3 regions of the Halomonas sp. ABH4_019 genome follow, and region 3 is predicted to be linked to each of the others. Evidence: predicted binding sites of a transcription regulator. Region 3 holds the regulator's gene; each other region holds the start of a gene.

The links. The regulator sigma-54, encoded in region 3, starts transcription at its own class of promoters, with help from an activator protein. The targets are predictions, from matches to a motif close to TGGCACNNNNNTTGCTNT.
Region 1: the regulator sigma-54 is predicted to act here: its motif matches at 3,059-3,076, upstream of ACXAFN_RS01875 (nitrate reductase).
Region 2: the regulator sigma-54 is predicted to act here: its motif matches at 8,582-8,599, upstream of ACXAFN_RS14790 (ammonium transporter).

The regions. Positions count from the first base shown of each region.
Region 1 covers NZ_JBSWWC010000001.1:406,007-415,677, reverse strand. Annotated here, with positions in the region: gene ACXAFN_RS01890 (NAD(P)/FAD-dependent oxidoreductase) at 1-1,002, opposite strand, end outside; gene ACXAFN_RS01885 (CmpA/NrtA family ABC transporter substrate-binding protein) at 1,240-2,271, opposite strand; gene ACXAFN_RS01880 (ANTAR domain-containing response regulator) at 2,268-2,861, opposite strand; gene ACXAFN_RS01875 (nitrate reductase) at 3,209-5,965, shown strand; gene cobA (uroporphyrinogen-III C-methyltransferase) at 5,922-6,842, shown strand; gene ACXAFN_RS01865 (GNAT family acetyltransferase) at 6,865-7,275, opposite strand; gene ACXAFN_RS01860 (GFA family protein) at 7,454-7,879, opposite strand; gene ACXAFN_RS01855 (redoxin family protein) at 7,905-8,393, opposite strand; gene ACXAFN_RS01850 (hypothetical protein) at 8,390-8,515, opposite strand; gene ACXAFN_RS01845 (MFS transporter) at 8,597-9,671, opposite strand, start outside.
Region 2 covers NZ_JBSWWC010000003.1:526,483-536,153, reverse strand. Annotated here, with positions in the region: gene ACXAFN_RS14840 (cation diffusion facilitator family transporter) at 1-38, shown strand, start outside; gene ACXAFN_RS14835 (RidA family protein) at 74-532, shown strand; gene ACXAFN_RS14830 (mechanosensitive ion channel family protein) at 594-2,270, opposite strand; gene ACXAFN_RS14825 (VOC family protein) at 2,422-2,898, opposite strand; gene ACXAFN_RS14820 (DUF1428 domain-containing protein) at 3,051-3,404, opposite strand; gene ACXAFN_RS14815 (YciI family protein) at 3,401-3,778, opposite strand; gene ACXAFN_RS14810 (YciI family protein) at 3,828-4,643, opposite strand; gene ACXAFN_RS14805 (RNA polymerase sigma factor) at 4,791-6,074, opposite strand; gene ACXAFN_RS14800 (LysE family translocator) at 6,300-6,899, opposite strand; gene ACXAFN_RS14795 (aminotransferase-like domain-containing protein) at 6,999-8,396, shown strand; gene ACXAFN_RS14790 (ammonium transporter) at 8,649-9,671, shown strand, end outside.
Region 3 covers NZ_JBSWWC010000003.1:316,868-326,538, reverse strand. Annotated here, with positions in the region: gene ACXAFN_RS13835 (KdsC family phosphatase) at 1-67, shown strand, start outside; gene lptC (LPS export ABC transporter periplasmic protein LptC) at 72-656, shown strand; gene lptA (lipopolysaccharide transport periplasmic protein LptA) at 653-1,183, shown strand; gene lptB (LPS export ABC transporter ATP-binding protein) at 1,180-1,905, shown strand; gene ACXAFN_RS13815 (RNA polymerase factor sigma-54) at 2,059-3,459, shown strand; gene hpf (ribosome hibernation-promoting factor, HPF/YfiA family) at 3,571-3,882, shown strand; gene ACXAFN_RS13805 (PTS sugar transporter subunit IIA) at 3,890-4,375, shown strand; gene rapZ (RNase adapter RapZ) at 4,408-5,307, shown strand; gene ACXAFN_RS13795 (HPr family phosphocarrier protein) at 5,312-5,581, shown strand; gene pmbA (metalloprotease PmbA) at 5,852-7,192, opposite strand; gene yjgA (ribosome biogenesis factor YjgA) at 7,320-7,823, shown strand; gene tldD (metalloprotease TldD) at 7,975-9,429, opposite strand; gene ACXAFN_RS13775 (YhdP family phospholipid transporter) at 9,426-9,671, opposite strand, start outside.

The sequences.
Region 1 (9,671 bases), on a different contig from region 3:
CTCGACGTAGCGGGCCTGTGCGTCGCCGTCGGCGGTCGTCTCGCTGGCCAACCGGGCGGCGAGCACCTCGACCTGGCGCCAGATCGGCTCGACCAGCCCGAAGGTCTGGCCCTCGAACTCGCAGCATTCGCCCAGCGCGTGGATCGCCGGGTCGGAGCTGGTGAGATGGGCGTCGACCACCACCGCGCGGTTGACCTCGAGCCCGGCCGCCTGAGCCAGCGCCACGTTGGGCGCGATGCCGATGGCCACCACCACGCACTCGGCGGGCAGCCGACGGCCGTCGGCCAGGCGGGCGGCGATGACATGACCGCGGCCGTCGTCTTCCAGGTGATCGAGCTGGCCCCCGGTGACGATCTCCAGGCCGCGGCCGGCGAGTTCGCGTTCGAGCAGGTCGGCCGCGGTGGCGTCGAGCTGGCGGTTCATCAGCCGGTCGTTGCGCTGGACGATGCTCACCGTCATGCCACGCTTGCGCAGGCCCTCGGCGGCCTCCAGGCCCAGCAGGCCGCCGCCGATGACCACGGCCCGGCCGCCGTTCTCGGCGGTGCGGGTCAGGGCCGCGGCGTCGTCGAGGTCGCGGAAGGCACGCACGCCGTCGAGCTCGAGCCCGGGGATCGGCGGCATGGCGGGGCGCGAGCCGGTGGCCAGCACCAGGCGGTCGTAGGCGATCTCGCGACCGCCGTCGGTGGTCAGGCGCCGCGCCTCGCGGTCGATGGTCTCGACCCGCTCGCCGAGCACCAGCTCGACGCCGTGTTCGGCGTACCAGGCGGCGTCGCGCAGGGTCAGGGCCTCGCGTTCCATCTCGCCGGCCAACAGCGGCGAGAGCAGGATGCGGTTGTAGGCCGGGCAGGGTTCCTCGCCGACCAGGGTGATGCGGCGCGGCGCGCCGTCCCGGCGGACCAGGCCTTCGACCAGCCGCTGGCCGGCCATGCCGTTACCCACGATCACGAGATGATCGATGGGGTCTGGCGCTGCCTGAGCCCTGGTGGAGCCATCGGAGCACATGGGATTACCTCCTGAAACGCAGAAGACGCCTCGACGCGCCCCGTCGGTGGGGAGCGTGGAGACGTCTTCGTCTGGCATTCGATGTGCGATCGCCGTTGACCGCCGGGGGCCTCGGCCCTCCGTTCGATCAGTAACAATCAATTATCGGGCCAATTCCTGTAAAAATCCTTTTAATACATTATGTTGGGTTGTAAATCTTTCGCGCGGCGGGAGCGGAGCCCTGCCCCCGACCGAGCATCATGCACAGCCCTGGTGCGTGGCGGCATCGAAATGCACGGGGCTGTAGCAGGCATCGAGCCGCTCGCGGTCGACGGGCGCCTCGAGCTGGCGGGCCAGGTGCGTCGCCATCGAGCTCAGTTGGCCGGCCTCCGGGCGCAGCTGGGAGAATCGCTGGTCCACCGGCGCCTCGCTCAGCGGCAGGGTCGGCAGGTGGTCCAGGGCGCGATCCAGATAAGGTGGCAGCGCCAGCCAGTCCCGCGCCTGACGGCGATTCGCCGGGGAGGTGGCCAGCCAGTCGGCGGCGGCGACCAGGGCGCGGATCATCGCCGCCAGGGTGGCCGGGTGGCGCTCGGCCCAGCCGCGGGTCACGCCGAGCACCTTCTCGGGATGGTCGGGCCACAGCTGGGCGCCGGTGGCCACGACGTGGCCGCCGCCGCGGTGCGCGGCCTGGCTGCCCCAGGGCTCGCCGACGCAGAAGCCGTCGATGCGCCCCTGTTCCAGCGCCTCGACCATGCGCGACGGTGGCAGGGCCACCAGTTCGGCGTCACGGTTCGGGTCGATGCCGCCGAGGGCCAGCCAGTCGCGCAGCTGGTAATGGTGGCCGGAGAAGGGATGCACCATGGCCAGGCGGGGTCGCGGCGCGCCGCGGTGGCGCAACCGGTCGGCGAAGTCTCGGGCGTTGACGGCGGGATCGCGGCCCCCGGGGGTGGCGTCGAAGGGGGTGGCCATGCCCTCGGCCCAGCGGTGCGACAGCACCAGGGTGTTACCGTTGCGGCCGAGCACCAGCGGCGCCAAGACCTCGCAGGGCGGGCCCGAGGCGCCCAGGCTCATGGCCAGCGGCAGGGGGGCCAGCAGCTGGGCGCCGTCGAGCAGCCCCGCGGCGAGCTTGTCGCGCAGGGTCGACCAGGCGCTTTCCCGGGACAGGGTGACATCGAGTCCCTCGGCGGCGAAGAAGCCGCCTTCCCGGGCGACGATCGGCAGGACGGCGTCCAGCAGCGGGACGAAGCCCAGGGTCAGGCGGGGGCGCTCGGGGGCGCGGGACATGCTCATTGGCCTTTCTCCAGTCCTTCGAGGATATCGATCACGCTGTTGGCCACCTCGCCGATACGCTGACCGCGATCCATGGCCAGCTTGCGCAGCATCTGGTAGGCCTGCGGCTCGTCGCAGTTCTGGTGCTTCATCAGCAGGCCCTTGGCGCGTTCGATGCGCTTGCGGTCGGCGAGCTGGTTGCGCGCACGGTCGAGCTCGGTGCGCATCGACTGGAAGGCATCGAAGCGCGCCACGGCGACCTCGAGGATCGCCTTGACCCGGCTCGGTACCAGGCCGTCCACCACGTAGGCGCTGACGCCGGAGGCCAGCGCGGCCTGCATGGAGTCGGGATCGTGCTGGTCGGCGAAGAACACCACCGGGCGCGGATTCTCGCGGTTGAGCAGCGACATGCTGTCGAGGGTGTCGCGGTCGGGGGATTCCATGTCGATGATCACCACGTCGGGGGCATGGCGGGCAACCATCTCATTGAGGCTGGCCGGGCTCGAGAGGTGGCAGATGACCTCGTGTCCTTCCTGGCCGAGGGCCTCCTCGACCATGGCGGCGCGTACGCTCTCATCGTCGACCAGCAGGATTCGCAGTGGCTGGGGCATGGGGTCTGGCTCGTGATGGCGGAGATTTACCAAGGATATGCAACTTTCATTCCAGACGGTGCGTGCGCCGGTGTCGGCGGTCCACCATCCCCGGTTTGCACCGTCGGGGTGCGAGGCGGGCGTTCGGCGCCGCCGGCTGGTGCAAGATGCCTCGCCAGGGATCGGATCAGCCCCGCCAGGGCGGGGCTTGCCGGAGATGGCACGCCCTTTGCTTGAGTCTAGCCAGACCAGGTATATCATCCCGGGCCGCCGCGTCGGTGGTCCATGGCAACGACGCCCACCCTTGCGCTTACCCGGCGCAGCGGTGGGCGTCGTCGTTCCGGGACCCGCGATCGAGGAGCGCACTTATGCATCAAGCTCGAACCACTTGCCCCTACTGCGGCGTCGGCTGCGGCGTGAAGGTCGACATCGAGGATGGGCGCCTCACGGGCGTTGAAGGCGACGGCGACCATCCGGCCAACTACGGGCGGCTGTGCGTCAAGGGCTCGGCGCTGGCCGAGACCCTTGGCCACCGCGGCCGCCTGACCCAGCCTCGGGTCGACGGCGTCGAGGTCGACTGGGACACCGCGCTCGATGCGGTGGCCGACCGTCTCCGGGCCACCCGCGAGCGCGCCGGCGACCATGCCGTGGCGGCCTACCTCTCGGGCCAGCTGCTCACCGAGGACTATTACGTCGCCAACAAGCTGTTCAAGGGCTTCCTCGGCACGCCGCACCTGGATACCAACTCGCGGCTGTGCATGGCCTCGGCGGTGGCCGCCTACAAGCGTTCGCTGGGCGCCGATGCCGTGCCCTGCAGCTACGAGGACCTGGAGGAGGCCGAGCTGGTGGTACTGGTGGGCTCCAACCTGGCCTGGAACCATCCGGTGCTCTACCAGCGGCTGCGCACCGCCAAGAGCCGCAACCCGCTGATGCGAGTGGTGGTGATCGACCCGCGGGTCACCGACAGCTGCGAGATCGCCGATCTGTACCTGGGCCTGGCGCCCGGCAGCGATGCTCGGCTGTTCAACGGTCTGCTGGGATGGATGGCCGACAAGGGCAAGCTCGACGACATCTATCTCGAGCACCACACGCAAGGGGTCGACGAGGCGCTGGCCGCGGCCCGGGAGGACGATTGCCGCATCGAGGCCATCGCCGCCGACTGCGACGTCGACGCGGAGCGCCTGGAGACCTTCTTCTACTGGTTCGCCAGCCAGCTGCACGTGGTGACCCTTTACTCCCAGGGCATCAACCAGTCCTCGAGCGGCACCGACAAGTGCAACGCCATCATCAACTGCCACCTGGCCGGCGGCAAGATCGGCCTGCCCGGCGCCGGGCCCTTCTCGATCACCGGCCAGCCCAACGCCATGGGCGGCCGCGAGGTCGGTGGGCTGGCCAACCAGCTCGCCGCCCATATGGACTATGAGTCGCCTGGTGCTATCCAGCGCGTCACCCGGTTCTGGACCACCGAGACCCTGGTGCCGACCCTGCCCGAGGCGCCCGGCCACAAGGCGGTCGAGCTATTCGAGGCCATCGAGCGCGGCGAGGTCCAGGCGCTGTGGGTGATGGCCACCAACCCGGCGGTCAGCCTGCCCGATGCCAATCGCGTGCGCGCGGCGCTCGAGAAATGCCCGCTGGTGATCGTCTCCGAGTGCATGGCCGACACCGACCTGCTGCCGTATGCCGACATCGTGCTGCCGGCCTCGTCGTGGTCGGAGAAGGACGGCACCGTGACCAACTCCGAGCGGCGCATCTCGCGTCAGCGCGGCATGCTGCCGCCGCCCGGGGAGGCGCGCCACGACTGGTGGATCGTCAGCGCGGTGGCGCGTCGCCTGGGCTATGGCGAGGCCTTCGACTACGACCATCCCGCCGAGATCTTCGCCGAGCACGCACGGCTGTCGGGCTTCGAGAACCTTCCCGATGCCGCGGGTTCGCGGGTGTTCGATATCTCGTCGCTGGCCGGGCTGGATCGTGCGGGCTACGACGCCCTGGCGCCGATCCAGTGGCCGGTGACCGCCGAGGCGCCCCATGGCACCCCGCGGCTGTTCGAGGACGGTCGCTTCGCCACCCCGGATGGCCTGGCCCGGTTGCTGCCGGTGCGCCCGCGGGGCCCCGAGCAGTCGCTCAGCGAGGCGCGCCCGCTGCGCCTGAACACCGGCCGGGTGCGCGACCAGTGGCACACCATGACCCGCACCGCCCGGGCGCCGCGGCTGATGAACCATCGTGCCGAACCCTTCATCGACATCACCCCCGAGGATGCCGCCGCGTGCGGCGTGGGCGACCAGCAGCTGGCGCGGCTGACCGGCGCCGGCGGCGAGTACCTTGCCCGGGTGCGGTTGACCAAGGGCCAGCGGCGCGGCGAGGTGTTCGTGCCCATGCACTGGACCGACCGCTTCAGCGGCGCGGCGCGCATGGGCAGCCTGCTCGCGGCGCACCTGGACCCGATCTCCGGCCAGCCGGAATCCAAGCACGGCGCGGTGGCGCTGGCGCCGCTGGCGGTGAGCTGGGAGGCCACCCTGCTGGTCGCACCCGAGGAAGGCGGCGACTTCGCCGGTCGCGACGACGGCGCCTACTGGGCGCGCATCCCGCTGTCCCACTGCCAGCGCTGGCAGCTCGCCGGCAGCGATGTCCCCCGCGACTGGCTGGCCTGGGTGCGGCAGTGGCTGCCCACGGCGCCGACCCTGTGGAGCGACGATCCTGCCGGCGGCCGACTGCGTGCCGCGGGCATCGAGGCGGGGCGACTGCGCTGGTGGCTGATGGTGGCACCGCCTGCCGAGTTGCCGGGGCTTTCCTGGCTCGACGAGCGCTTCGCGGAATCGCCGCTGGGGGGTGACGCTCGTCGCCGCCTGCTGGCCGGCTGTGAAGCCGGGGAGGCGGACGCCGGACCGCTGGTGTGCAGCTGTCACCAGGTCGGCCAGAAGGCCATCGTCGCGGCCATCCAGGCCGGTGACTCAAGCGTCGAGGCGCTGGGGGCGCGACTCGCCTGCGGCACCCAGTGCGGCAGCTGCATTCCCGAGCTCAAGTCGCTGATCGAAGACAGTTCTGACGTCAACGCTGAACCCAACATCGAAGAGGAGAGTGGCGATGCGCACTCTGGACAAGCCCCGCAAGCCGTTCAAGTTGCTTGATGTCATCCGTCCCATCGCTGCTCTGGCGCGCCTGGGGCAGGCTTCTCGCTGGCGAGAAGGGCTCAAGACCGGTCGGTCTGACGACGATGCCGCACGCCTCTCGCTGTACGGCGAGTGTCGGCCGGGGCGCGTCTACCTGGTCGGCGCCGGCAGCGGCGACGTCGAACTGCTGACCCTGAAGGCGGCGCGGCTGCTCGCCCAGGCCGACGCCGTGGTCTACGACCGGCTGGTCGGCGAGGAAGTGCTGGCGCTGATTCCCGCCGGCCGCGAGCGCTACTACGTGGGCAAGGCCCGCGGCCATCACAGCGTGCCCCAGGCCGAGATCGGCGCGCTGCTGGTCGAACTGGCGGGGCAGGGCAAGTCGGTGGTGCGTCTCAAGGGTGGTGATCCCGGTGTGTTCGGGCGCATGGGCGAGGAGCTCGGCGCGCTGGCCGAGGCCGGGACGCCGGCCGAGATCGTGCCCGGCATCACCGCGGCCTCGGCGGCCTGTGCCGGGATGGGCATCCCGCTCACCGACCGTGCCCACGCCCAGCAGCTGCGTTTTATCACCGCCCAGCTGTGCCGCGAAGGCGGTGCGCCCGACTGGGGCGCGCTGGCCCGCCGCGACGAGACGCTGGTGTTCTACATGGGGCTGGCCAAGGTCGAGGCGATCTGCGCCGGCCTGCGCGGCGCCGGGTTGCCCGACGACTGGCCTATCATGCTGGTGGCCAACGCCAGCCTGCCCGAGCAGGCGGCGCTCACCGGTACCCTGGCCGACATGCCGGGCAAGCTTGCCGACACGCCGCTGCCGTCGCCCTGCCTGATCGTGGTGGGCAGCGTGGTGCGCATGGTCGAGACCAGCCCGGCGGCGCCGCGGGCGTGTGCAAACGCCGCCTGAGCCGTTTGGGCATCAGGCTGGCTCAGCTCAGCCGGCGGCCCATGCTGATGCGCTCCTCGACATCGAAGCCGAGCCGGCGGTAGAAGTCCGCCACCGCGTCGTTGCCGCCGCGGATCTGCAGGTTGACCTTGACGCAGCCCATGGCTCTTAGCTGCTCGATGGCGTGCTCGACGATCCGCTTGCCGAGTCCTTGCCCCTGCCTTTCCGTCGCCACCGCCACGGCATACAGCCAGCCCCGGTGGCCGTCGTAGCCGACCAGGCAACTGGCGACGAGCTCCCCGGCATCCTCGATCACGTAGAGATGGTCGTCCACGGCCAGCTTGGCCGCGAGGATGGCTTCCGGGGCGTTGTAGCCGGTGTAGTCGGGAAAGCTGGCCTGCCACAGGGCGGCCAGTCGGGGCGCGTCACCCTCTCGGTACTTCCTCGGGGTCATGGTGTCGGTCCTGGGGGAACACAGCAGGGGGTTAAGCGGCGCCACCGCGCCGCAGGCGCAGCATAACCGCAGCCCCCGGGGACGGCCAGTGGCCGGGTGGGGCCTGTGACGCGACCGTCAGGCGCTGAGCGCTCACTCGCTCGAGGCGGCCCCGCCGGAGCGGGGCCGACGCGGCCATTCAGCCGTCGCGACGCTCGAAGGCCTCGAACACCTCCTGGCCGGTCAGGTCCTGGGTGTCGTTGGCGAAGGCGTACCAGGGCGGCTTCTCGTCGATGAAGATCTGGCTGTCGAAGGTCCAGGCCTGCCCCTCGTCGACCAGCCCCGCCGGCACCGCATAGTGCTCGCCGGTCTTGAGCCGGTAGAAGAGGTGGGTGCCGCAGTGGCGGCAGAAGGCGCGCTCGGCCCAGTCCGAGGAGGCGAAGACGGCGACGCTGTCCTCGCCCTCGACGGTGACGCGGGACACCGACTCCAGTGCCAACAGCGGGCCGCCGCCCCAGGTGCGGCACATCCGGCAGTGGCAGGCGCCGATGTTCTGGCGCGAGGCCTCCACCGCGAGGGTCACGGCGCCGCAGAGGCAGCTGCCGGTGAGGGTCATGGCATCCATCGTGTATCGCCTCCTGGCGTGCGGATCAGCCCTTGAGCTGGGCGAGGATGGTCTCGGCGCTGCTGGCTTCGATCACTCCCTTCTGGGTATCGACGCCCAGGTATTCCACCACGCCGTCGTTGGCGATCAGCGCGAAACGCTTGCTGCGCGTGCCCATGCCGCCGCCGCTGGCGTCCATGTCGAGGCCCAGGGCGCGGGTGAACTCGGCGTTGCCGTCGGCCAGCATGGTCATCGCCTGGGCGTTCTGGTCCTGCTGCCAGGCGCCCATCACGAAGGCGTCGTTGACCGCCAGGCAGCCGATGGCATCGGCGCCGGCGGCGAGGATGGCGTCGGCGTTGACCACGAAGCCGGGCATGTGGGTGTTGGAACAGCCGGGGGTGAAGGCGCCCGGGACGGCGAACAGCACCACCCGTCGCCCGGCGAAGAAGTCGCCGGTGGCGAGGTCCTCGGGCCCCTTGGGACCGTTGGTCTTGATCGTGACGTCGGGCAGGCGGTCACCGGTGGCGATCGTCATGGGGGAAACTCCTTTTCGGTCGGATGAAGTCGAGAGCGGGCCTCGCCGAGCCGGCCCGCGGCGTTCAGGGGCGCGCGCAGGCCGGGGGCGTGCAATGCCGCGAGCCCGCCGTCCTCCAGCATGGCCATATCCGCGATCGCCTGCAAACGCCGATGCCCCGTCGCGAAACGACGGGGCATCGGTGGAGAAGCGGGTCGATGGGATCAGCGCAGCGACAGGGCGCCGTCGCCGTTCGCTGCCCCCACCGCGTCGCGGTAGGCCTCGGCCTCGCGGTCCTCGTCGGCCGCGGAGAAGCGCACCAGCAAGGCGCAGCAGGCCAGGGCCAGCACGATCAGGCCGAGGATGAACAGGCCCTGCTGGTAGTCGATCGCCTCGCTGCGCAGCAGGAAGGCGGCGGCCACCGCGCCGACGTTGCCCCCGGCGCCGACGATACCGGCCACCGTGCCGAGACCCTCGCGGTTGAGGAAGGGCACCACGCCGAAGGTGGCTCCGGAGGCCATCTGCGAGCAGAGCCCCAGCACCATCAGCAGGGCGATGGCCAACGGCAGGAACTGGGCCTGGGAGAAGGCGACCAGGGCGATACCCGAGCAGGTAAGCGCCACGAACAGCCAGCGTACCCGCCCCTTGAGGCCGGCCTGGCGGGCACTCAGGTCGGAGACGATGCCGCCCAGGGTACGGGCGAAGAGGTTCATCATGCCGAACAGTCCGGCGATCAGGCCGGCGCTGGCCAGGCTCAGGTCGAAGTGATCGAAGAAGTAGATGGCGCCGATGTTATGCAGGGTCAGCTCGACCCCGAAGCTGAGGGCATAGGCCAGGCCGAGCGCCCAGACCCGCGGGTCCCGGGCCACGCGCAGGAAGCCCGGCCTGGCCGCGGCCGGCGTGCCGGCTTGCTCGCCGGCGCGGCGCAGTACGCGGAAGTCGCCGTCGGGGGCGTCCTGGGTGAAGCGCCAGTAGGCCAGGCCGGTGACGACCATCACCACGCCGGGCACCAGCATCGCCAGCCGCCAGCCGAGGGTCTCGCTGACGCCCAGCATCAGCAGGCCGGAGAACAGCAGCGGCATCAGAATCTGGGTGGTGCCCCCGCCCAGGTTGCCCCAGCCGGCGGTGGTGGCGTTGGCGGTGCCCACCACATTGGGGGCGAACATGGTGCTGGTGTGGTACTGGGTGATCACGAAGCCGGCGCCGATCGCGCCGATCGCCAGGCGGGCCAGCAGGAAGGCCTCGAAGCTGTCGGCCAGGCCGATGGCCATCACCGGCACGGCGCCGAGCAACAGCAGC
Region 2 (9,671 bases), 210 kb from region 3:
TCACGGTGTCGTTCACCGCCGACCCGGCCTGGACCTGACCCCGCCGGGCCGCGCCACCCCGAGGAGACGCCCCATGCCCGAGTTCCACAACTCCCCGACCCTGCCGCTGCCGACCTTCCCCGGCAGCCACATCGCGCTGGACGAAGACTACGTGTACCTCTCCGGGCTCAACGCCGCCGACATCCAGGGCGGCGAGACGATCCTCGGCGACGTCGGCGAGGAGACCCGCTGGGTGATGGGCCGCCTTGCGCACCTGCTGGAGTCGGTAGGCTGCAGCCTGGCGGACACGGTGCGCGTGGCGGTGCACCTCACCGACCTGGACGAGGCGGAGGCGATGAACGCCGCCTATGCGGAATTCTTCACCCCGCCCCACTACCCGGCGCGCACCTGCACCGAGTCGCCGAGGCTGCTCGGCGGGGCCAGCGTGGAGATCACCCTCACCGCGCGCCGCCCGGCCGACGCCGGCCTCGAATCCGAAGACGACGCCGACACCGATGGCGACGGCGAGACGTCCGCCACCCCGGACGACTGAGCCGGCACCCCGTCCGTCATTCCACGCCGGGCCGGCGCGCGGCGGTCCGACTCGATCCGACTCAGGAAGCCGCCCCGCCATCGCCGCGGGCGATATCCTGGCGGCCGAGCACCACCAACTCCCGCGGCCACCATTCCGGATGCTCGTCGCGAATGAAGGCCAGCAGCCCCTCGCGCACGTTGTTCTCGGCGATCCAGCCGCCGACCGGCTCGCGGGTCATCAGGTAGCAGGAGGCCTCCAGGGTCGCCTCGCGCTGCGCCGTCACGTGGCACTCCAGCTTGTCGGGGTCGACGACGAATTCTTCCCGCCGGGCGAGCTCGATGAAGCGCTCGCGCAGCACGGCGATGTCGGCGCTGAGGTGCAGGGTCAGGGCGATCTGCCGGTAGAGCCGGGGGTTCTTGGTGGAGAGGTTGTCGAAGGGCTGGGAGACGAAGTAGCGGATCGGCACGATCAGCCGCCGCTCGTCCCAGGAACGCAGCCGCACGAAGGTGTAGAAGATGCCCTCCACATAGCACCACTGGCCCTCGAACACGATCAGGTCGCCCATGCGGATGGGCTTGGCCAGCGACACCTGGACGGAGGACAGGATATTGCCCAGCACCGCCTGGCCGGCGATGCCCACCAGCACGGTCAGCACGCTCGCCGAGGCCACCAGGGTCATGCCCAGGGTGCCGAAGAGGTTGATCTGGCTCAGCACGTAGGCGATCACGGCGACCACCGTGACCAGGATGATGCCGCGACGCAGCGCATAGAGCGAGGTCAGCAGCTTGCGCTCGTCGCGATGCCTGGTGTCGTCGATCTCGCCCACCAGGCGCTGGGTCATCTTCATCAGGAAGGCGTCCAGCAGCCGCACCGCCACCAGGCCGACGCCCCAGGCCATGACGATGATCAGCAACACCCGCAGCGTCGTGGTGACCGCCCCGGAGAACGAGACCACGGTGTCGAGCAGCATCCGCGCGACCAGGGCCATGGAGATGAATGCCATGGGCACCTGGATCCGTCCGGTGAAGGCGCCGCTGATCCGCCGGAAGATGCGCCCGACCAGCCAGTCCACCAGCCGATGCACGCCCCAGCCCACCAGGCCGATGATCAACAGGAAGATCGGCAGGGCGATCCACTCCCAGACGCGCAGCTCGCCGAGGGGCGCCTGCAGGCGCTGGGGAAGATGATCTTCCAGCCAGGAGGGGCCGTACTCGGCGTACAGGGCGGGCACGTAGGACAGGCTGTCCGGGGTGATCAGCCACACCGGGTCCCGCTCGCCGACCCGGTAGCGGGCCAGGCGGATGTCGTGGGGCGCGCCGGCGGCCTCCAGGGAGGTGAGCAGCAGGTTGCGGCGCGGCATGCCGGCCATGGGATGCTGGCCCGAGGGCGCCACGATCATGGCATCGCGGCGGCTCGGCAGGTCGGCGGGCTCCAGCCAGTCGCCCCGTCGCAGCACCGAGGCCAGCTGCCGGGCCAGCTCGGCGCCGCGGGCCGCCTGCTCGTCGGGGGAGAGGTCGGCGAGGTTGAGCAGGTGCGCGGCCGAGCCGAAGTCGCCTCGCTGGGTCAGGGTCAGGAAGCTGCGCAGCGCCTCCCGGGGCGTCTTGCGGCGCACCTCCTCGGGAGGCTCGCCGAGCCCGGCGTTGAGCGACTCGAGGTCGAACCAGCGCCGCGGGTCGCCGTCCGGCGATTGCGCGAGGCTCGGGCCGGCGGCGAGCAGGGCGACGACCAGCAGGATCCAGGTGAGGCAACGTGGCATGAGGAGCGGTCCAGTCCAGGGAGTTCCGGGAAGCGGCCATCCAGGCCGGCGGTCGCCAGCAGTACACCCCATGGCCCCGCCGGTCGTCCAGCCCCGCCGCCACGGGTTCGCCGGCGCGTCGCCCCTCGGCGCCCCTGGTGGGCCCGCCGTTTCAGGCGCCGTCCGCGGCGCGCTCCAGGTCGGCGATGACGAACTTCTCCATCCGCATCATCGCCTCCATGGCCCGCCGGGCCCGCCCGGGATCGGGGTCGCGCATCAGCTCGTGCATGCGCACGGGCACCACCTGCCAGCGCAGCCCCCAGCGATCCTGGAGCCAACCACACTCGATGGGGCGGCCGCCCTCGCCCAGGGCGTTCCAGTAGTGGTCCACCTCGGCCTGGTCGGCGCAGTCGATGTGCAGCGAGATCGCCTCGGTGAAGGGCATGCCGGGCCCGCCGTTCATGGCCAGGTAGCGCGCGCCGTCGAGGACGAACTCCACCAGCAGCACCTCGCCGGCCGGCACGCTCGGCGTGTCGACCGGCGAGTGCACCACCCGCTCGATGCGGGAATCGGGGAACACCGAGACGTAGAAGCGGGCCGCCTCCTCCGCCTGGCCATCGAACCACAGGAAGGTCGTGATCCGGTGCATATCGCATCCTCCCGGCAGGCGCGCGCCCGCCATTCATCGTGGAAAGAAACACTCGCAAGACGCCGATCGGCGACGCGCCCCGGCCGGCATGAAACGTCGGCACCTTGTTTGGAAAGTCGGCGAGCGCTGGTCAGACACCCTTCGGGCAACGTTTATTCGTCGACGACCATCTCGAATCCGCCATAGATCAGCCGCTTGCCGTCGAAGGGCATGGGATTGACCTCCGGCGACAGTCGCGGGTCTTCCATGATGCGGGCCATGGCCCGGTCGCGTACCTCCCGAGACGGCCAGTGCACCCAGGAGAACACCACACTCTCGTCGGGCTGGCGCTGCACCGCCATGGTGAAGGAGGTCACCTCGCCTTCCGGGACATCGTCGCCCCAGCACTCCACCACCTTCAGGGCGCCATGCTCCTTGAACACCACCGCCGCCTGCCGGGCATGCTCGATGAAGGCCTGCCGGTTGGCGGTGGGCACGGCGGCCACGAAACCGTCAACGTAGTTCATGATGTCTCTCCCGTCTCGTCTTTGGGGGGTAGCTCGCGTACCGGGCGCACCTCGATGGTGCCCAGCCGCGCCGGGGGAATGCCCCCGGCCAGGCGCAGCGCCTCGTTGAGGTCACGGGCCTCGAGCAGGTAGAAGCCGGCCAGCTGCTCCTTGGTCTCGGCGAAGGGGCCATCGGAGACCAGCGTCTCACCGTCGCGCCGGCGCACCTTGGTGGCGCTTTCCACCGGCTGCAGCGCCCGGCCGGTGACGAAGTGGCCCTGCTCGGTCAGGCGCTCGACGCAGCCCAGACATTCCTGGTTGAGGTCGTGCCACTCGCGCTCGGACATGGCCTCGATCAACTGCTCCTGGTAGTACACCAAGGCGACGTACTGCATGCCTTCCTCCTTGTGTCGTCGACACGCTGGGATCATGGGCGCCGTGGGATCACGGACACTGCTCGCTGGGGGTGGCGACCATCCACTGCACGCCGAAGCGGTCGGTCGCCATGCCGAAGCCCTTGGCCCAGAAGGTGGCCTCGAAGGGCATCTGCACCTGGCCGCCCTCGGCCAGGCGCTGGAACACCTCCGCCGCCCGCTCGACGTCCTCGTAGTCGAGGAACAGCTGGGCCCCCTGGGGCGCCTGGTAGCAGTCGCCCATCGCGTCGGCGCCCATCAGGCGATGGCCGCGGACGTTGAGCGAGGCGTGGGCGATCCGGTCGTGCCACTCGTCCGGCACCTCGGCGGCGGCCGGGGTCTCGCCGAAGGTCAGCATCGCCTCCAGGTGGCCGCCGGTGACCTCGGCATAGAAAGTCATCGCCTCGCGGCAGTCGCCGGCGAAACTGAGATGCACCTGCAGCCCCCGGGGCAGCCGGGCCTGGGCGATGTGCCGGTCCAGGCCGGCGCCGGGTTCGAAGTCCTGCATGGCAAAGTAGCGACGCAGCTCGAGGGTGACGCCGCCATCTTCCGGCGGCCACTGCTTGGCCCACTCGATGGCGTCCTCCAGGGAGTCGACCTCGAGCACGCTGTAGCCCGCCAAGAGCTCCTCGGTGGCCGCGAAGGGCCCCGCCACGACCCGCGGCTCGCCATCGCGAAACGCGATCCGGCAGCCCTCCCCGCTGGGGCGCAGGCCATCGCCGGTGACGAAGACGCCGGCGCGGATCATCCGCTCGTTGTAGTCCGACATGGCCTTCAGCAGTTCCTGGCTCGGCAGCTCGCCCGCCTCGGTCGCCGCGTCGGCCTTGCGCATCAGCATGTAGCGCATGACATCGTTCCTCCTGGCTGTGGGGACCTCTCGCCCGGCGCGACTCCGCCGGTGAGGGAGACCTTCTCCCGGCGACCCTTCGCCGGTGAGATACACAGGAGTCGCGCGGCGAGCACGCGAATCGACAGCCCGGCGACATTTTTTTCGCTACGCCGGCGAACCGTGGCCGGGGGCCGGGCCGGCGGCGGCATGGGGCACGGCATCGGCGGGGCCGGCCGCGTCCAGCTCCGCCAGGCGACGCACCAGGAAGCGCCGCTCGGGTTCCTGCACGGTCAGCGCCAGGGCCCGTTGGTAGGCATGGCGCGCCGCCTCGCGATGCCCGGCGCGGCGATGCAGGTCGGCGCGGGCGGCGTGGAAGAGGTGGTAGTCGACCAGCTGATGATGGTCGGCCAGCGCCTCGAGCAGCGCCAGGCCGGCCTCGGGTGAGTCGTGCATGGCCACGGCCACCGCCCGGTTGAGCTCGACCACCGGCGAGGGCTGCTGCCGCTGCAGGGCCCCGTAGAGCCTCACGATGCGCCGCCAGTCAGTGGCCTCGGCACTTTCCGCCTGGGCATGCACGGCGGCGATGGAGGCCTGCAGGGTGTAGGGATCGGTGGGCGTCAGCGCCAGGGCCCGCTCCAGCCAGGCCATGCCGGCGCGGATCTGCCCGGCGTCCCAGCGGCGGCGATCCTGCTCCTCCAGCGGCACCAGCTCGCCCTGCGCGTCCTGGCGCGCCTCGCGGCGGGCGTGGTGGAGCCGCATCAGGGCCAGCAGGCCGAATACCTCGCCCCGGGGCAGCAGCTCGGCCAGGGCCTCGCCCAGGCGCAGCGCCTCGTCGGCGAGCCCCACGTCGACGACCCGCTCGCCGTCGCTGGCGGAATAGCCCTCGTTGAAGATCAGGTAGATCACCCCCAGCACGCCGGGCAGCCGCGATGGCAGCTCGGCGGCATCGGGCACCTCGTAGGGAATGCCGGCGGCGCGCAGCCGACGCTTGGCGCGGACGATGCGCTGGGCCAGGGCGGCCGGACGCTGCAGCAGCGCGCTGGCGACCTGTTCGGTGGTCAGCCCGGCCATCTCGCGCAGGGTCAGCGCCAGGCGGTCGGACATCGACAGCGCGGGATGGCAGCAGGTGAACAGCAGGCGCAGGGGGTCGTCGGCGATGTCGCGGGCCTCCTCGGCCTCGCCCTCGTCGGGCACCAGCAGGTGGGCGTGCTGGCGGGCGGTCTGCCGGCGCCGGATCTGGTCGATGCCGCGGCGATGGCCGACCCGGATCAGCCAGGCCACCGGCGCGTCGGGCACGCCCTCCCCCGGCCAGCGGGCGACGGCCGCGGCGAAGGCGTCGTGCATGGCCTCCTCGGCGGCATCGAAATCGCCGAGGCGGCGAATCAGCGTCGCCAGCACGCGGGGGGCGTGCCGGCGATAGAGGGACTCGATGGAGACCTGGACCTGCATGGCGATAGCGCTCCCGGGGCCGTTCCGTGGCGTGACGCCCATGGCCGGGCCCGACGCGGCCATTCACCGGCTCGCTCGGACGCCCTGGCGCCAGCCTCCAGCATAGTCGCTGGCGGCCTCGGGGGGTCACTCGACGAAAGTGATAGCGACCCGCTTCGCTGCCGACGGCATCGACGGCCGTCGACCGGCATGGCGCGCCTCGTCGCCCTGGGCGCTGCCCCGCCCTCAGCCGAGGATGAAGATCACGCAGGCCGCGGTGAGCGCACCCATGCTGCCGTTGAAAACCCGCCAGGCGCGCGGCCCCTTGAGCCAGCGGCCGATGGCCATGCCGAAGCCCGCCCACATCGCGATGCAGGGCAGCGCCACCAGCTCGGCGAAGCCGGCCAGCACCAGGGCGTTGACCACGGTGTTGCCACCCTCGGGCAGGAAACTCGCCATCAGCGTCAGGCCCATCACCCAGGCCTTGGGGTTGGCGAACTGGAAGGCCGCCGCCTGCCAGAAGCTCTGGGGGCGCCCCTCGGCATCGCCGAAGCGGGGCGGCGGCGCGGTGGCGATGCCCCAGGCCAGGTACAGCAGGTAGAGGCTGCCGGCCACGCGCAGCAGGGTCTGCACCAGCGGGAAGCGCTCGAAGACCATGCCCAGGCCCAAGGCGATGGCCGAGAACAGCACGAAACAGCCGCCCAGGATGCCCAGCAGGTGCGGCAGGGTGCGCCGGAAGCCGTAGTTGGCGCCGGAGGCGGTGAGCATCACGTTGTTGGGGCCGGGCGTGATGGTCATGGAGATCATGAACAGCGACGCGGGCCCGAAGGCGGCCAGGGTGTCCATCGAAATTGTACCCCTACAATTATGGTGAATGGGTTTATTTATGCCGGCTTTTCTGAGCATAATGGGCACAATAACGGCGTCAAAGGTTTTATTGTCACCATGACAATCTGGACACCCGAGCTCCCCGACGGCGGCCCGCGCTACCGCCGTATCGCCGAGGCCATGGCCGAAGCGATCGACAGCGGCGAGCTGGCCCCGGGCGCGAAACTGCCGCCCCAGCGCCAGCTGGCCGACCGCCTGGGCGTCACCGTGGGCACCATCACCCGCGCCTATGCCGAGGCCCAGCGCCACGGCTGGGTCGAGTCCCGGGTCGGCAGCGGCACCTACGTGCGCCGAGCGGCCGAGGACGCGCCGGTACCCTTCTTCCGCGCCGGCCAGCCGGCGGGCGACGGCGTCATCGACATCAGCATGAGCCTGCCGCCGCCCCATCCGCTGCGCGCCCGGGGCCTCAAGCGGGCGCTGGAGGGCATCACCGCCTCGCCGGAGGCCCTGCAGGACGCCACCGAGTATCAGCACGAGGCGGGCAGCGAGGCCCAGCGGGCGCGCATCGCCGCCTGGCAGGGCAGCCTCGGCCTGCCCGACGACCCCGAGCGCCTGCTGATCACGCAGGGCGGCCAGCACGGGATCCACCTGGTGGCGAATGCCCTCGCCCAGCCGGGCGACCTGGTGGCCGCCGATGCCCTTACCTACCCCGGCTTCGTCTGCGCCGCCCAGCAGGCTCACCTGCGTCCGCTGGCGGTGCCGATGGACGCCGACGGCCTGGACGTCGAGGCGCTGGCCCGGCTGTGCGCCCGCCAGCCGCCGCGGCTGCTCTACACCACCCCGGACCTCAACAACCCGACGGGCGCTCGGCTCAGTGAAACCCGCCGCGAGCGGCTGGCGGCCCTGGCCCACGAGCACGATATCTGGCTGATCGAGGATGCCGTGCAGTACCTGCCCGAGGCCCAGCGCGGCACGCCGCTGATCGACCTGGCACCGGAGCGCACCCTGCATATCTTCAGCACCTCCAAGGTGCTGGCCGGCGGGCTGCGCATCGGCAGCCTCACGGTGCCGGAGCAGCTGCAGGAACGCCTCTGCTCGGCCCTGCGCGCCCAGAGCTGGATGGTGCCGCCGTTGATGGTGGAAGCCGCCTGCCGCTGGATGGAGGATCCCGACAGCCGCGAGCTGCTGCGCTGGCAGGTCGACGAGCTGGCCGCCCGCCGCCGCCTGGCACTGGACCGCCTTTCCCCCTACGCTCCGCTGTGCCGCGAGGGCTCGTCGTTGATCTGGCTGCCGCTGCCGGCGGGACGACGCAGCAGCGAGGTGCAGGCGCTGCTGGCCCGGCGCGGGGTCAAGGTCTCCACCCCCGAGCCCTTCTGCATGGGCAGCGAGCCGGCGCCCCAGGCCATTCGGCTGTGCCTGGGCCCGGCCGAGACCCGCGAGACCCTGGAACGCGCCCTGACGATTGTCGACGAGCTGCTCTCCGAGCCGCCCTCCTCGCCCTGGCAGACCCTGTAGGTCGGCCTCCAGGCCCGGTCCGGAGGACGGCGTGCACTCCTTGAGCGCGGCGGCGCGCGCCATTCACCCCAAGCGTGCATGGCGACGCAAAACGGCACCACCAGGGTGCAACTTCGTCACGTGGCGGCTCGCTCGCCCCGTGTCGGTGCCGAGAAAGCACTGATATGGCGCAGCATGCGCCAGAACGGAACACTAATTGCTTATCTCCTGTGAATCTTGCCATTTCCCCATGCATCAGGAGAGATCATTCCCGTGGATATCACGAGTGCCGTCGAGACCCTGACCCAGAGCGCCAACACGCTATTCATCCTGATCGGCGCCATCATGGTGCTGGCCATGCACGCCGGTTTCGCCTTCCTCGAGGTGGGCACGGTGCGCCACAAGAACCAGGTCAACGCCCTGGTCAAGATCATGACCGACTTCGGCGTCTCGGCGCTGGTCTACTTCTTCGTCGGCTACTTTATCGCCTACGACACCCACTTCTTCGCCGGCGCCGAGGAACTGACCGCCGGCCACGGCTATGCCCTGGTGAAGTTCTTCTTCCTGATGACCTTCGCCGCGGCGATCCCGGCCATCGTTTCCGGGGGCATCGCCGAGCGCGCCCGCTTCTACCCCATGCTGGTCGCCGCCGGGGCGGTCGTCGGGCTGGTCTATCCGTTCTTCGAGGGCATCGTCTGGAACGGCAACTACGGCCTGCAGGACTGGCTCGCCGCCACCTTCGGCGCCGGCTTCCACGACTTCGCCGGCTCCGTGGTGGTGCACGCCTTCGGCGGCTGGGTGGCGCTGGTGGCGCTGCTGCTGCTGGGCGCCCGCCGCGGCCGCTATCGCGGCGGCAAGGTGGTGGCCTTCGCGCCTTCCAACATCCCCTTCCTGTCGCTGGGCGCCTGGATCCTGACCATCGGCTGGTTCGGCTTCAACGTCATGTCGGCCCAGACGCTGGACAGCATCAGCGGCCTGGTGGCGGTCAACAGCCTGATGGCCATGGTCGGCGGCATCCTGGTCGCCATGGTGCTGGGCAAGAAGGACCCGGGCTTCATCCATAACGGCCCGCTGGCCGGCCTGGTGGCGGTGTGCGCCGGCTCCGACCTGATGCACCCCATCGGTGCGCTGATTACCGGCGGCGTGGCCGGCGCGCTGTTCGTGTGGCTCTTCGAGTGGGCCCAGGAACGCGTCGAGCGCCTCGACGACGTGCTGGGCGTGTGGCCGCTGCACGGGGTGTGCGGCGTGTGGGGCGGCATCGCCGCAGGCATCTTCGGCCAGGCGGGTCTGGGCGGC
Region 3 (9,671 bases):
CACCCTGCTCCAGGCCCAGGGCCACTGGGACGCCGTGCTCGACACCTACCTCCACGGCAAGGCCTGACGGGATGCGACTGCCCCGCCCCGGTTTCCGCACCTGGCTGTTCCTGCTGCTGCTCGTGCTGGGCGGCGGCCTGGCGCTGCTCGACCAGCGCTCCGAGGCACCGCCCGGCCCGGTGCCCCAGGACGAGGCCGGCGAGCCCGACTATTACCTGGAGGACGTCAAGCTGACGCGCTTCGACGCCCAGGGCCGCCCCCACCAGCGGCTGACCACCCCGCGACTGGTCCACACCCCGGTCGACGACGTCACCCGCCTGACCGCTCCCGACGCCCGACTGCGCGACGACGAGGGCCGCCTGTGGCTGGCCGTCGCCGAGCAGGGGCGACTGGGGGCCGGCGGCAACCCGCTGGTCCTCGAGGGCCAGGCGCGCCTCACCGCGCCCGCAGAGCGCTGGCGGCTCGAGACCGAGCGCCTCCACTACGATGCCGACGCCGGCCACGCCTGGAGCGACACGCCGGCGCGGCTGAGCCAGCCGCCGCAATCGATGCGCGGCGAGCGCTTCGACGCCTGGCTCGATGACAACCGCGCCCGACTGACCGACAATGTGCGCGGCCACCACCCGCCGAATTCCCAGGAGACCCCCGAGCCATGACGCGACCTCCCCTCGCCTCGTTGCTGGCCCTGACGCTGTTGGCCACGGCACTGGCCACCCCCGCGGCACTGGCCCTGGAGGGCGACGCCAGCGCGCCCATCCAGGTGGAGGCCGACCGCCTGGACCTCGACGACCGGGCCGGCACCGCCGTCTACCAGGGCGACGTGCACATCCAGCAGGGCAGCATGCAGCTGAGCGGCGCGCGCGTGGAGATCCAGCGCAACGATGCCGGCCAGCTGACCCGCGCCACCGCCACCGGCCAGCGTGCCTACATGGAACAGCAGCCCGCCCCCGATGAGCCGCTGGTCCGCGCCTGGGGGCGCACCGTGGTCTACCACGTGGCCGAGCGGCGCATCGAGCTGATCGACCAGGCCGAACTCCACCAGGGCGGCGACACCTTCGACGGCGGCTACCTGGAATACTTCCTCGACCGCCGGGTCGTCCAGGCCCGCTCCGACGCCCAGGGCGTCGACGAGCGCCAGCGGGTGCGCATGACCCTGGAGCCGGAACGGCAGGACGCCCCATGAAGACCCTGAGCGCCCAGCATCTGGCCAAGAGCTACAAGCGCCGCCGCGTGGTCCACGACATCAGCCTGGAGATCCGCCAGGGCCGTATCGTCGGCCTGCTGGGGCCCAACGGCGCCGGCAAGACCACCTCCTTCTACATGATCGTCGGCCTGGTGCGGGCCGATGCCGGCCGGGTCGCCATCGACGACCGCGACCTTTCGGGCAGCGCCATGCACGAGCGCGCCCGGGCCGGCATCGGCTACCTGCCCCAGGAGGCCTCGATCTTCCGCAAGCTGTCGGTGGCCGACAACATCATGGCCATCCTCGAGACCCGCGGCGATCTCGACCGGGCCGGACGACGGGATCGCCTGGAGCGCCTGCTCGAGGACTTCCACGTCACCCATATCCGCGACAACCTGGGCATGAGCCTGTCCGGCGGCGAACGCCGACGGGTCGAGATCGCCCGGGCGCTGGCCACCGAGCCCGACTTCATCCTGCTCGACGAGCCCTTCGCCGGGGTCGACCCCATCTCGGTGGGCGAGATCAAGGGCATCATCCGCCAGCTCAAGTCCCGCGAGATCGGCGTACTGATCACCGATCACAACGTCCGCGAGACCCTCGACATCTGCGATGGCGCCTACATCGTCGGCGACGGCCAGATCATCGCCGAGGGCGACGCCGAGCAGATCCTGGCCAACCAGCGCGTGCGCGACGTCTACCTGGGCCAGGACTTCCGCCTCTAAGGGCTGCGGCTTCGCAAGTCACTGATATAGCGTCGCCAACCGACGACGGGCACGCCGATTGCCATTGGCACGCTAATTGCTTAATCAGCACTTGCATGGCGCCATCCGGGCCACTAGGGTAGGAGCCTCTTCGCCGGAGGAGCGGAACCATCCATGGCCATGAAGGCATCCCTGCAACTGCGCGTCGGCACCCAGCTGACCATGACGCCCCAGCTGCAGCAGGCGATCGGCCTGCTGCAGCTCTCGACCCTCGACCTCCGCCAGGAAATCCAGCAGGCGCTGGAAGCCAACCCCATGCTGGAACTCGAGGACGATTTCGGCGAGCAGGCGGTCGGCGAGACCCCGGAAGACGACTGGTCCGACGAGATTCCCGCGGAACTCTCCGTGGACAGCGACTGGTCGGACACCTTCCAGGACGCCGGCGGCAGCGGCGAGGCCCCCGACTTCGAGCGCCAGGCCGCCGGCCAGAGCCTGCAAGGCCACCTCGGCTGGCAGCTGGCCATGAGCGGCCTCGAGGAGCGCGAAACGCGCATCGCCGAGAGCCTGGTCGATGCCGTGACGCCGGACGGCTACCTGGACCAACCGCTGGACGAGCTACGCGACGGCCTGCGCGCCCAGGGCCTTGAGGGCCTGACCACCCGGGAGATCGAGGCCGTCCTGCTGCGCCTGCAACAGTTCGAGCCCACCGGCGTCTTCGCCCGCGACCTGCGCGAATGCCTGCTGCTGCAGCTGGCCACCCTGCCCGACGACACCCCGCTGCTGCCCCAGGCCAGGCGCTTGGTGCGCCAGTTCCTGGAGGCGCTGGCCGCCAGCGACCGCCGCCTGCTGAAGCGTCGCCTGGGGCTGGACGACGAAGCCCTCGAGCGGGTCATCGCCCTGATCCGCGGCCTCGACCCGCGCCCCGGCAGCACCTACGCCGGCGACGACAACGACTACGTGATCCCCGACCTGATCGCCCGCCACACCCCCCAGGGCTGGCGGATCGAGCTCAATCCCGAGGCCATGCCGCGGCTGCGCATCCAGCCCGACTACGCGGCGCTGATCCGCCGCGCCGACAAGAGCGACGACAACCAGTTCCTCAAGGACCACCTCCAGGAGGCCCGCTGGCTGATCAAGAGCCTGACCAGCCGCAACGACACCCTGCTGCGGGTCGGCCGCGAGGTGATGACCCGCCAGATCGACTTCCTCGAGCAGGGCGAGGAAGCCATGAAGCCGCTGATCCTGGCCGACATCGCCCAGGCGGTGGAGATGCACGAATCGACCATCTCGCGGGTCACCACCCAGAAGTTCATCCACACCCCGCGCGGCGTCTTCGAGCTCAAGTACTTCTTCTCGAGCCAGGTCGGGGGCGGCGAGGACGCCCACTCGAGCACCGCGATCCGCGCCCGCATCCGCAAGCTGATCGAGGGCGAGCCCCCGCGCAAGCCGCTCTCCGACAGCAAGCTGGTGGAGCTGCTCGGCGAGGAAGGCATCGAGGTGGCCCGGCGCACCGTGGCCAAGTACCGCGAGGCGATGCAGATCCCCTCCTCCAGCCGCCGCAAGCGTCTCGGTTAGGGCCGTCGCCAGCCGCGCCGCATGGCGTGGAAAACCGCCTGGCGCGGGGGGTTTGCAAGGCACCAAAAAGGGTTACAATCGGATCACCACCCAAGGAGCAAGGAGCGTGTCATGCAAGTCAACCTCACCGGCCACCACGTGGAATTGACCGATCCCCTGCGTGACTACGTGCAGGAGAAGCTCACGCGACTCGAGCGCCACTACGACAACATCACCACCGTGCAGGTCACGCTCTCCGTGGAGAAGGAACGCCAGCAGGCCGCCTGCACCCTGCATGCCGCCGGTGCCGATCTACACGCCGAGGCGATGGACGGCGACATGTACGCCGCCATCGACGCCCTTGCCGACAAGCTGGACCGCCAGCTGGTCAAGCACAAGGAAAAGACCCAGGCCCGCGCCCAGGGCGCCGCAAGCGTCCGCTGAGCCGCCAATGTCACTCGAAGCCATCCTGCCCCCCGAGCGCGCCCTGTTCGGCGTGCCCGGGGGGAGCAAGAAGCGGGTGCTGGAATTCTTCAGCACCTTCATTGCCCAGAACACCCCGAGCCTCGACAGCCAGGAGGTCTTCAGCCGGCTGATCGGGCGTGAGCGCCTGGGCAGCACCGGCATCGGGCACGGGGTCGCCATCCCCCACTCCCGCAACCCGCATTGCAAGGCGCCCATCGCCGGCTTCCTCAAGCTCGCCGAACCGGTCGACTTCGATGCCATCGACGGCGAGCCCGTCGATCTGGTGTTCGTGCTGCTGGTCCCCGAGGAGGCCGACGACGCTCATCTCGCCCTGCTCGGCCAGGTGGCCAGCGTGATGAACGACGCCGAGACCCGCAGCGCCCTGCGCCGCGCCGATAGCCAGCGCGAGCTCCACGACTGCCTCCTCGAGGCCATCCGACGACAGGCCCCGGCCGCCAAGGGACGCGACTGAGCCCCGCGTCCGCCCCGACCAGGAGACCCGTCATGCAACTCGTCATCATCAGCGGACGCTCCGGCTCCGGCAAGTCGATCGCCCTGCAGGCCCTGGAGGATCTCGGCTTCTACGCCATCGACAACCTGCCGGCCATGCTGCTCGGCCCGCTGGTGGACGAGCTGAGCGGCGGCCAGTCGCTGCGCAGCGCCATCGCGGTGAGCATCGACGCCCGCAACCTGCCCCACGCCCTTGAGCGCTTCCCCGCGCTGCTCGAAGACGTCCGGGCCCGCAACATCCACTGCCAGGTGGTCTACCTGACCACCGACGCCCGGATCCTGCTGGAGCGCTATTCCGCGACCCGGCGTCGCCACCCGCTGACCCGGGACAGCGAGATGACGCTGGCCGAGGCAATCGACCGCGAGGAGGAGGCGCTGGCCGAGATCCGCGATCTCGCCGACCTCTTGATCGACACCTCGCGGCTCTCGGTCCACGACCTGCGCGGGCGCATCACCGACCAGGTCGCCGGCCATCGCCGCGAGGGCCTGACGCTGACCGTGGAATCGTTCGGCTTCAAGCGCGGCGTGCCCCTGGACGCCGACATCGTGTTCGATGCCCGCTGCCTGCCCAACCCCTACTGGGATCCCCGGCTGCGCGACGCCACCGGGCGCGACGCCAGCGTGATCGCCTTCCTCGAAGGCTATCCCGTCGTCGACGAGATGGCCGACGACATCCTGGCCTGGGTCGAGCGCTGGCTGCCGCATTACCGGGCCAGCCAGCGCAGCTACCTGACCGTGGCGATCGGCTGCACCGGCGGTCAGCACCGCTCCACCTACCTCGCCGAACGCCTGTCCCGCCGCCTGGCCGAGCGCCATGCCGGGGTGCGCCTGCGTCACCGCGAACTCGGCCTGCAACTCACCCTCCCCGCCCCGAACGCCGACGAGGACCGCTAGCCACGTGCCCAGCCGCAAGCTTACCCTGACCAACAAGCGCGGCCTGCACGCCCGCGCCGCCACCCGCCTGGTAAAGTGCTGCCAACCCTTCGCGTCGCGGGTCACCGTCTATCACGGCGAACAGCGGGCCGACGCCGCCAACATCATGTCGCTGCTGATGCTCGCCGCGCCCTGCGGCACCGAGCTGACCCTGGAGGCCGACGGCGACGACGGCGAGGCGGTACTCGATGCGCTGGAGGCGCTGTTCGAGGCCAGGTTCGACGAGGAAGCCTGACAGCTGGAAGCTGGAGGCTGGAAGCTGGAAGCTGGAAGCTGGAAGCTGGAAGCTGGAAGCTGGAAGCTGGAAGCTGGAAGCTGGAAGCTGGAAGCTGGAAGCTGGAAGCTGGAAGCTGGAAGCTGGAAGCTGGAAGCTGGAAGCTGGAAGCTGGAAGGCAGCGTATAACGAACCGCCCCTATGGCAAGTGCCTAGGGGCGGTTTTTCTTCAAGCTTCCAGCTTACGCCCGCGGAGCGGGCGGTTCCGGCTTATAGCGGGCGAAGCCCGGCTCAGCTGCCGGCGACCATCATCTCGTCGATCAGCCAGCTGCCGGTATGGATGCTGCCGCGGGTATCGATGTCGTCGCCGACGCCGACCAGGCCCTGGAACATGGCCGCCAGGTTGCCGGCGACGGTGAACTCCTCGACCGGATGCTGGATGCGGCCGTTCTCCACCCAGAAGCCCGCCGCCCCGCGCGAATAGTCGCCGGTGACGCCGTTGACGCCCTGGCCCATCAGTTCGGTGACCAGCACCCCGCGATCCATGCGCGCGAGCAGCGCCTCTTGGGATTCGAGCGGCGCATCGAGGCGCAGGTTGCGGGCGCCGCCGGCGTTGCCGGTGGTTTCCATGCCCAGACGCCGCGCGCTGTAGGCGGACAGCATGTAACTGGCCAGCCGCCCCTGGTCGATGAAGACGTTGTCGCGGGTCGCCACGCCGTCACCGTCGAAGGCGCTGCTGGCCATGCCGCGCACCAGCCGCGGCTTCTCCTGCAGCGAGAACCATTCGGGGAACAGGGTGTCGCCGAGGCGATCGCAGAGGAAGGAGGCCTGCCGATAGAGGGCGCCGCCGGCGATGGCGCCGAGGAAACTGCCGACCAGCCCCGAGGCCAGGCCGGGATCGAACAGCACCGGCATCCGCCCGGTGGCCGGGCGCTGGGCACCGAGGCGGCGCAGGGTACGCCGGGCGGCGCTCTCGCCCACCGCCTCGGGGGCCAGCAGCTCGCGGGGATCCCGGGCGCTGGTGTAGTCGTAGTCGCGCTGCATGCCGTGCTCGTCCTCGGCGATCAGCATGCAGGAGAGCGAGTGGCGGCTGCCGCGCTGGCTGCCCAGGAAACCGTGGCTGTTGGCATAGACGCGCACGCCCTCGCCGCTGGACAGTCCGGCACCGTCGGAGCTCTTGATGCCCGCCTGGCCGCGGCCGGCCGCTTCGCAGGCCAGGGCCAGGTCGATCGCCTGCTCGGTGGACAGCGCCCAGGGGTGGTGGACGTCGAGGTCCGGAAGCTCGCGGGCCATCAGTTCCGCCGGGGCGAGCCCCGAGGCCGGGTCCTCGCCGGTATAGCGCGCGATGGCCATGGCCTTCTCGACCACGTCCTTGATCGACGCCTCCGAGGCATCGGTGGACGAGGCACTGCCCTTGCGGCTACCCACGTAGACGGTCACCGCGATGCCCTGATCGCGGGACAGCTCGACGGTCTCGACCTCGCCCTCGCGAACGTTGACGCCCACGCCCTGGTCGACGCTGGCGCCCACCTCGCAGGCATCGGCGCCGAGCCGGCGGGCCAAGCCCAGGGCCGCCTCGGCGCGGGTTTCCAGCAGTGACTGCTGGGCGACGGCATCGAAAGCCTGTGTCATCGTCTTGACTCCTCACTCACCGACCCAGGGGCCGATACACAATATGGTCGTTTGGCCAGCCCGGCGCGGCGGGCTGGTATACTGGGCCGATACCCCACGCCCCGACTGTCACGAACCAGGACGCCGCATGACCCAGGATGATTTCTCTCCGGCCGACGAACGGCCCAGCAAGTCGCAGCTCAAGCGCGAGATGCATGCCCTCCAGGCGCTCGGCGAGCGGCTGATCGCCATGCGCGAGGCCGAACGCGCCCGCTTCCCGCTCTCCGACGACCTGCTGGCGGCGATCGAGGAGACCGGCCGCATCCGCGCCCGGGAGGCTCGCCGCCGCCACATGCAGTACGTCGGCAAGCTGATGCGCCGCGAGGACCTCGAGGGCATCCAGGCGGTGTTCGACGAGATGGACCGCGAGCAACTGCGCCGGGACCACGCCTTCCACCGCCTGGAGCAGTGGCGCGACCGCCTCATCGAGGAAGACGACGCCCTCGAGGCCTTCATCGCCGAGTACCCCGACGTCGACCGCCAGGCCCTGCGTCAGCTGATCCGCAACGCCCGCCGCGAGCGCGCCCAGGACAAGTCGCCGACCAACGCCCGCCGGCTCTTCAAGCTGATCCGCGACACCGCCGGGCTCTGACGCTCGCCCCGCAGCATCTCCCGACCCGCGAAGCCAGCGAGCGACGACGAGGCCAGGCGGCGGCGAACGAGACAGCGGAGTTTAGGTTCGCCTAAATGAGCATGGCGAGTTCGCCGCCAACACCGCCTCGTCGAGCGCAGCGGCTTCCTTGCTACGACTGGGTGCCGCCGACGGTCAGCTCGTCCAACTTCAGCGTCGGCTGACCGACGCCCACCGGCACGCCCTGCCCCTCCTTGCCGCACACGCCGATGCCGGTATCCAGCGCCAGGTCGTGGCCGATCATCGATACATGGCCCATGGCCTCGGGGCCGTTGCCGATCAGGGTCGCGCCCTTGACCGGCGCGGTGATCCGCCCGTCCTCGATCAGGTAGGCCTCGCTTGCCGAGAACACGAACTTGCCCGAGGTGATGTCCACCTGGCCGCCGCCGAAGCTCACCGCGTAGAGCCCGCGGGAGACGCTCTTGATGATGTCGGCGGGATCGTCCTGGCCGGCGCGCATGTAGGTGTTGGTCATGCGCGGCATCGGCAGGTGGGCGAAGGATTCGCGACGCGCGTTGCCGGTGGGCGCCATGCCCATCAGCCGGGCGTTGAGCTTGTCCTGCATGTAGCCGGTGAGCACGCCATCCTCGATCAGGGTGGTGCACTGGGTGGCCGTGCCCTCGTCGTCGACGGACAGCGACCCGCGGCGGTCGGCCAGGGTGCCGTCGTCGACCACGGTCACGCCCGGCGCGGCCACGCGCTCGCCCATGCGGCCGGCGAAGGCCGAGCTGCCCTTGCGGTTGAAGTCGCCCTCCAGGCCGTGGCCCACCGCCTCGTGGAGCAGGATGCCCGGCCAGCCGGCGCCCAGCACCACCGGCATCTGGCCGGCCGGGGCGTCCACGGCATCGAGGTTGACCAGCGCCTGGCGCACCGCCTCCTTGGCGAAGCGCTCGGCGACCTGCTCGTCGCGCAGCCGGGACATCGGATAGCGGCCGCCGCCGCCGGCGCTGCCGCGCTCGCGACGGCCGTCGCGCACCGCGATGACGCTGACGTTGAAGCGCACCAGCGGGCGCACGTCGGCGGCCAGGGTACCGTCGCTGGCACGCACCAGCACCACCTCGTAGACGCCGGTCAGTGAGGCGCTGACCTGGCTCACCGAGGGATCGGCGGCTCGGGCCACGCGGTCGGCCTCCTTGAGCATGGCGACCTTCTCGTCGGCGGAGAGCCCGGCCAGCGGGTCGATGCCCGCATAGCGGGCGGCCGGCGCGGCCACCACCCGCGGCGCGACGTCCCGGCGCTGGCCGCTGCGCACGATGCCGGCGGCGGTACGGCCGGTCTCGGCCAGGGCGTCCATGGTGATCTGGTTGGAGTAGGCGAAGCCGGTCTTCTCGCCGGCCAGGGAGCGCACGCCGACGCCGCCGTCGATGTTGTAGCTGGCTTCCTTGACCTCACCGTCCTCCAGCACCCAACCCTCGTGCCAGCTGCGCTGGAAGTACAGGTCGGCATAGTCGATGCCGGCGCCCATGGCGTGGCCGAGGCCGGCGTCCAGGGCATCGAGATCGAGCCCGCCGGGCGTCAGCAGCGCCTCGGCGGCCTGGTCGAGCAGGGGTTGCGTGTGTGATGTCATTCGGCACTTTCCAGAGCGATGCGCGGCGAGGTCCAGGGCCCCTCCACGCGATAGTGAATTCGGGTCACGCGGTCGAGGGCGTCGCCGAACAGCTTGTCGGCGATGAACAGCGCCCCTCCGACCACCGGCGCCCCGGCGATCACCGCCGCCAGGGGCAGGTTGTTGCTCACCGGCAGTGTGACGCCCAGGCGCTGGTCGAGTTCCCGCCGCGCCAGGTCGACGCTGCCGTCGAGGGTGAAGCG